3 regions of the Actinomadura sp. genome follow, and region 2 is predicted to be linked to each of the others. Evidence: riboswitches for the same ligand, from Rfam matches in the RefSeq annotation. Region 2 holds a riboswitch; each other region holds the start of a gene.
The links. Region 2 has a riboswitch for thiamine pyrophosphate ahead of ACIWVC_RS29110 (purine-cytosine permease family protein). Riboswitches for the same ligand answer to the same signal wherever they lie in the genome.
Positions count from the first base shown of each region.

Region 1: it holds a riboswitch for thiamine pyrophosphate, as region 2 does, so the genes downstream of both, thiO (glycine oxidase ThiO) here and ACIWVC_RS29110 (purine-cytosine permease family protein) in region 2, are expected to answer to the same signal.
Region 3: it holds a riboswitch for thiamine pyrophosphate, as region 2 does, so the genes downstream of both, thiC (phosphomethylpyrimidine synthase ThiC) here and ACIWVC_RS29110 (purine-cytosine permease family protein) in region 2, are expected to answer to the same signal.

Region 1 is NZ_JBIQHY010000006.1:43,923-46,175, reverse strand. It holds gene thiS (sulfur carrier protein ThiS) at 1-156, opposite strand, end outside; gene thiO (glycine oxidase ThiO) at 153-1,292, opposite strand; TPP riboswitch at 1,282-1,395, opposite strand; gene ACIWVC_RS04070 (NAD(P)/FAD-dependent oxidoreductase) at 1,491-2,253, shown strand, end outside.
Region 2 is NZ_JBIQHY010000123.1:17,614-19,866, reverse strand. It holds partial or broken gene ACIWVC_RS29110 (purine-cytosine permease family protein) at 1-962, opposite strand, end outside; TPP riboswitch at 957-1,074, opposite strand; gene ACIWVC_RS29105 (rhodanese-like domain-containing protein) at 1,119-1,454, opposite strand; gene ACIWVC_RS29100 (SSI family serine proteinase inhibitor) at 1,517-1,978, shown strand; gene ACIWVC_RS29095 (heavy metal translocating P-type ATPase) at 2,163-2,253, opposite strand, start outside.
Region 3 is NZ_JBIQHY010000039.1:40,043-42,295, forward strand. It holds gene ACIWVC_RS16095 (NUDIX hydrolase) at 1-349, shown strand, start outside; gene tsaA (tRNA (N6-threonylcarbamoyladenosine(37)-N6)-methyltransferase TrmO) at 415-837, opposite strand; TPP riboswitch at 927-1,040, shown strand; gene thiC (phosphomethylpyrimidine synthase ThiC) at 1,036-2,253, shown strand, end outside.

The sequences.
Region 1 (2,253 bases), on a different contig from region 2:
GCGCAGCGCCGTCGTCTCCCACGCCGAACGGCGGACGACCTCGCCGTTCAGCGCGGCGGCCACACCGGTCCGGGCCGCGGTGACGGACGCGACCGCGTCGGCCACGCTCGCGTCCTCCGGCAGTTCGCGCGGCTCGCCGTTGACGGTCACCTTCATGCGCCCACCTCGGAGAACCGGTCGGGGGCGAACGGCGCGGCGATCTCGGGGACGGGGCCGTCCAGCAGCATCGCGGACAGGATGTCGGCGCTCACCGGGGCCAGCAGGATGCCGTTGCGGAAGTGCCCGGTGCCGGCGAGCAGGCCGGGCAGCGCCGTCGGCCCCATCACCGGCGCGTTGTCCGGGGAGCCGGGGCGCAGCCCGGCGGTGACCTCGGCGAACTCCAGCTCGGTGATGCCGGGCAGCAGCTCGCGGGCGTCCCGCAGCAGCTCCCACAGCCCGCCCGCGGTGACCCGCGTGTCGAAGCCCATCTCCTCCTGGGTCGCGCCGAGGACGACCTCGCCGTCCGCGCGCGGCACCAGGTAGACCGACGAGCCCTTCACCAGCCCCCGCGTGGTCCGCTTGAGGAACGGCACGCGGGTGCGGAGCCGGATCACCTGGCCCTTCACCGGGCGGACGGGCGGGACGGTCCCGGGCGGCAGCCCTTCGAGGTCGCCCGACCACGACCCGGCCGCGAGCAGGACCCGGTCGGCGCGGAGCACGGTCCCGTCGTCCAGCGCGACCCCGGCCGCCGCGCCGCCCTCGACGACGATCCGCACGGCCCGCCGGCGGACCAGCCGGACGCCGAGCCGCTCCACCGCCGCGAGCAGCGCCGCGGTGAGCCGGCGCGGGTCGATCGAGCCGTCCTCGGGGGCGAGCAGCCCGCCGCGCACGCCGGGCGCGAGCATCGGCTCCGCCCGCCGGCACTCCCGGCCGGTCAGCGCCTGCGCGGGGATGCCGAGGCTCTCCTGGAAGCGGCGCAGGTCGTCCAGGTACTTCAGGTCGTCGGCGTCGAACGCGACCTGGAGCAGCCCGTCGGTGCGGTGGCCGGTGTCCAGGCCGGTCAGCTCCTCCAGCTCCGCGACGAACCCGGCGTACCGGTCGCGGGACGCGAGACCGAGCCGCAGCAGCGGCTCCTCGCCGTAGGTCAGCTCGCTGACGGGGGTGAGCATGCCCGCCGCCACCGAGGAGGCGCCGCTCGCGGGCGCCGGGTCGACCAGCGTGACGGTGCGGTCCTTCGCCGGGGCGCCGCCCCCGGCGGTGCGCCAGGCGGTGGCGAGGCCGATGACCCCGGCTCCCACGATCACGACCTGCATTCGCGCTCCCTTCGCCGGCATGATCCGGATCAGGTCCGGCGGTCGGCGGCCCGTTCCAGCCGCCCTCTCAGCCCGGTCGCACCGGACTCCCGCGCTCTGTACTGGTTTATCCGGTTCCCACCTTACGACCTTGGTGCGGCCGTCCAACATCTGGACAGGTGTCCACCCGGAATTCGCGGCGCATTAGGCTGGCCAATCATGGAGAAGGTCATCGTCGTGGGCGGTGGGCTGGCCGGCGTGCGCGCCGTGGAGGCCCTGCGGAGCAAGGGGTACGAGGGCGCGCTGACGCTCGTGTCGGCGGAGCGGCACCGGCCCTACGACCGGCCGCCGCTGTCCAAGGCCGTCCTCGCGGGCGAGTCCGACGACACGACCGTCGACGCCGACTGGGACGCGCTGCGCTGCGAGCTGCTGCTCGGCGAGCGCGCCACCGCCCTGCGCCTGGACGGGCCGGGGCGCGGCGGCGTGCTCGCGTCCACGGCGGGCGACCTGCGGTTCGACGGGCTGGTCATCGCGACCGGCGCGGCCCCGGTCACGCTGCCGGGCGAGGGCCGCCAGCGCGTCCTGCGGACCATCGACGACGCCCGCGACCTGCGCTCCCGGCTGACCGCGGGCGCCCGCATCGTGATCGTCGGCGCGGGCTGGATCGGCGCCGAGGTCGCGACCACCGCCGCGAAGCGGGGCTGCCGCGTCACCGTCGTGGAGGCGGCCGACACCCCGCTCGCCAACGCGATCGGGCCCGAGGTGGGCGCGCTGACCGCCCCCTGGTACGCCGAGGCGGGCGTCGAGCTGCGCACCGGCGTCAAGGTCGCGGCCGTCGACGGCGGCGGCCTCGTGCTCGCCGGCGGAGGCCGGATCGACGCCGACGAGGTCGTGGCCGGCATCGGGGTCCGCCCGGAGGTGTCCTGGCTGGAGGGCTCGGGCCTGCTGGTGGAGCGCGGCGTGGTCACCGACGCCTCGTTCC
Region 2 (2,253 bases):
CCGAGCGCGACGCTCAGCACCCGGCGGTCGGCGCGCGGGAACAGGTTCTGGATCGAGACGGCGGTGGAGTAGGTGTCGGCGAACGACTGATCCGCCTCCCGCAGCACGAAGACCGCGAAGAACACCACGCCGAGCGTCGGGCCGAGGAAGGGGTCGAACACCCTGCCGCTGTCGCCCGCGACCAGCGCGAGCGCCAGCAGGCCGAGGACGTAGGCGATGATCTGCGTGGCGGAGTAGCCGACGGACGCCGCGCCGAACGCCGCCCGTTCCGTCCGGGAGTGCCGGGTGTAGTCGGCGGCGACCGGGACCCACGAGATCGACACGGCGAGCGCCGCGTCGGCGCCGATCCAGAAGCCGCCCCACGAGCCCTCCGTCAGGTCGGGCAGCGGCTGCCGGACGAGCTCCACGTAGAAGTAGACGAGCGCGATCGCCACCGCGACCGTCACGTAGCGGCGCAGCAGCCGCACCGAGCCGAGCGGCCACACCGTCAGCACGGTGGTGATCGCCCCGGCGGCGACCACGTAGCCCCAGCGCGGCACGCCGTCCCACAGCTCGCGGGCCGCGTCCGCGATGACGATCAGTTCGAACGTCCCCCAGCCGATGAGCTGCGCGATGTTCAGGACCGTCGGCGCGTACGACAGCCGCGCGCCGAACAGGCCGCGCAGCAGCACCATCGCGGGCTGGCCGGTGCGGGCGCCCGGGACCGCGGCGAGGCCGAGCATGAGCCCGCCGATGACCGTCCCGACGGCCATCGCGACGATGCCCGCCATGATGGAGATGGTCGGCGCGCCGTCGTCGTCCGGCGCGAGGACGGTGTAGGCGCCGGAGAAGGCGAGGAGGCTGACGCCCAGGTTGGCCCAGAACGCGCTCTGGTCCCAGAACCCGAGGACCTTGGGGGCGGGTTCGTCGAGGGTGAAGGGGGCCTCGTTGGCCTCAGGGCGCTTTTCGACGTCGGACGTCACGGGACACACGCTCCCTACGCCGGCATTACCCGGACAGGTTCATGCGGTCGGCGACGCCTTGCAGGCCGCCCTCTCAGCCCGGCTCTCGGCCCGAGCTCCCGCGGTTATCGGTCGGAGCCGATCGTACAACCGCCCGTCAACTACCAAAAGGGGTGATCACGCCACATACGGCGGGCCGCCGCCCGCGCCCTCCATGGGGCGCCCGGCCTCGACCCAGCCCTTCATCCCGCCGTCGACGTTCCGCGCCAGCCAGCCCGCCTGGTTGAGCGCCACCGTGACCTGCGCCGACCGCACGCCGGACCGGCAGATCACGTACACCTCCCGGTCGCGCGGGATCTCGCCGGCGCGGTCGCTCAGCTGCCGCATGGGGATGTGGACCGCCTCGGGCGCATGGCCCGCGTCCCACTCGTCCTGTTCGCGGACGTCCAGCAGGTAGCCGTCCTGCGGGACGTCGGCCGCGCCCACCGCCGGCACGTCTTCCCCGAAATTCATCACACCCCCAATTCATCACACCCCCATGGAACCGCGCGAACCCGCCCTGCGTCGAATCACGCATGCGGTATCGGACGCTCCTCTTCGCAGCGCCCGGGCTGGCCATGCTCCTGACCTTGGCCGCCTGCGGCGACGAACAAGCCAACGGAGACCCCGCCGAAGCGCCGTCCGGCACGACGTCCGTACAGCCCTCCGGCACCCCGGGAGACTCCCTCACCATCAAGGTCAAGGCCTCCGCGGAGGCCCCCGCCAAGACCTGGACGCTGACCTGCGATCCCCCTGGCGGTACCCATCCGAAGGCCGCCGACGCATGCGCGGCCCTGACCAAGGCCAAGGAACCCTTCAAGCCCGTCCCGAAGGACCAGATGTGCACCGACATCTACGGCGGTCCCGAGATCGCCACGGTGCGGGGCACCTGGCGGGGCGAAAAGATCGACGCCAAGTTCACCCGCGGGGACGGCTGCCAGCTCCACCGCTGGACCAAGGTCGCCCCCCTCTTCGGCAACGTCCCGAAGGTCCGCTGACGAAGGTCCGCTGACGAACGAGCCTTCCCCGTTCCGGCTCGGTTCACCACCACAGGCCCCGGCCCTCGCCGGGGCCTGTCCTGTCCGCGGGGACTCGCCCGGACGAGTCAGTCGTCATGGGCCGCGGGGTCGACATGAGCGAGCGCGCGGTCCCGGGTGGGGCCGCGCGCTCGCCGGAAGCGGGTCAGCTCAGGGTCGGGGCCTTTTGCCGGCCGGTCTCGGCGGTCGCCGGGACGGCGGCGGCCGGGGCGGCCGCCAGGGGCTTGAAGCGGCGC
Region 3 (2,253 bases), on a different contig from region 2:
GCGGCACCGGTTCATCACCGACCAGTGGGGTTGGGAGATTCCCGGCGGACGAGTCGAACCAGGCGAAGACCCCGGCGAGGCGGCCGCGCGGGAGCTGGTCGAGGAGACCGGATACCGCGCGGGGACCGTCCGGCACCTGCTCGACGTGCGGCCGTCACCCGGCGTCCACGATGGCGTTTATCACATCTACCGGGCGGACGGCGCCGAGCGGGTCGGGGCGCCGACCGACGTGGAGGCCGAGCGGATCGAGTGGGTCCCGTTGGCGTCGGTCCCCGCGCGCGCCGCGCGCGGGGAGATCGGCTCGGCCTCGACGCTGGCGGGCCTGCTCTACCTCGTCACCGCGGGCTGACGGCGCGCCGCGGGCGGGAGGCGGGCGGCGACCGCGAACCCGCCGCGCTCCCCCGGCCCGGCGGCCTACCCGCCGGGTTCGCAGGCGAGGATCGGTTTCACGTCCACGATCGGGGTGCCGTCGAGGGCCTCCAGGTCGCTGACGCGGACGCGGCGGCCCGTCACCTCCAGGACCTCGACCGGGTGCAGGCCGATCGGGTTGGGGCGGTCCGGGGAGCGCGTCGCGAACACCCCGCGCATCGGGGTGGACGGGTCGTCGCGCGGGTGGACGCGCAGGACGTCCCGGGGCGACAGGTGCAGCCACGTCAGCACGAAGACCCGGTCGCCCGGGCGGAGGCCCTCCAGCGCCGGGAGCACGGCCGGCTCGAAGACCAGCCATGCCTCGGGCGCGCCCTCGGTCCCCTGCTTGGGCGCGGACTCGCGGTCGGTCAGCGCGGACGAGACATGGCCGACCGGGGTCAGCGTGTACTCCTGGTGAGGGTCGAACATGCCCCGATCCTCTCAGGGCCTCGCGCGGGCGCGTTCTACCCCGGAGGCGGCGGTTGCGGCAACCGGGGTGCCGCGGGTTAGCGTCGGGGGCGACAGATCGCGGGTGCCCGGCGAACCGGGCTGAGATAGCGGCTGGGACGGCCGCTGACCGCATGAACCTGACCGGGTAATGCCGGCGTAGGGAGAGATCGAGTCGTCATGACACAACGTGTGGTTCCAGCTGCCCGCAAGACCTACCTGCAGGGGTCGCGGCCGGACCTCCGGGTCCCGATGCGGGAGGTGCCGCTGACCAACGGCGATGTCGTCGTCCTGTACGACACGTCGGGGCCGTACACCGATCCGGCGCAGGAGGTCGACGTCCGGCGGGGGCTGCCTGCGCTGCGGGAGGCGTGGATCGCCGAGCGGGGCGACACCGCGCCGTACGAGGAGCGCCCGGCGCGGCCCGGGGACGACGGGCGGCGGGCGCCCGCGCGGGAGGACTTCCCGCCCCGCCGGCCGCGGCGCGCGACCGGCGGCGCGGTGACGCAGCGCGCGTACGCGCGGCGGGGCGAGATCACGCCGGAGATGGAGTTCGCGGCGCTGCGGGAGGGCGTGCGCCCGGAGTTCGTCCGGGACGAGCTGGCCGCCGGCCGGGCGGTGCTGCCCGCGAACGTCAACCACCCCGAGATCGAGCCGATGGTCATCGGGCGGAACTTCCTCGTGAAGGTGAACGCGAACATCGGCAACTCGGCGGTGGCGTCCTCGATCGAGGACGAGGTCGAGAAGATGACGTGGGCGACCCGGTGGGGCGCCGACACGATCATGGACCTGTCCACCGGCCGGGACATCCACGCGACGCGGGAGTGGATCCTGCGCAACTCGCCGGTGCCGGTCGGGACCGTCCCGCTGTACCAGGCGGTGGAGAAGGCGGGCGGCGACCCCGCGGAGCTGACCTGGGACCTCTTCCGCGACACGGTGATCGAGCAGGCCGAGCAGGGCGTCGACTACATGACCGTCCACGCGGGGGTCCTGCTGCGGTACGTGCCGCTGACCGCGCGGCGCAAGACGGGCATCGTGTCGCGGGGCGGCTCGATCATGGCGGCGTGGTGCCTCGCGCACCACGAGGAGAACTTCCTGTACACGCACTTCCGGGAGCTGTGCGAGATCTTCGCCGCCTACGACGTCACCTGGTCCCTCGGGGACGGCCTGCGCCCCGGCTGCATCGCGGACGCCAACGACGAGGCGCAGTTCGCCGAGCTGCGCACGCAGGGCGAGCTGACGCGGATCGCGGCCGAGCACGGCAACCAGGTGATGAACGAGGGGCCCGGCCACGTCCCGATGCACAAGATCAAGGAGAACGTCGACCTGCAGCAGGAGTGGTGCGACGGGGCGCCGTTCTACACGCTCGGCCCGCTGACCACCGACATCGCGCCCGGC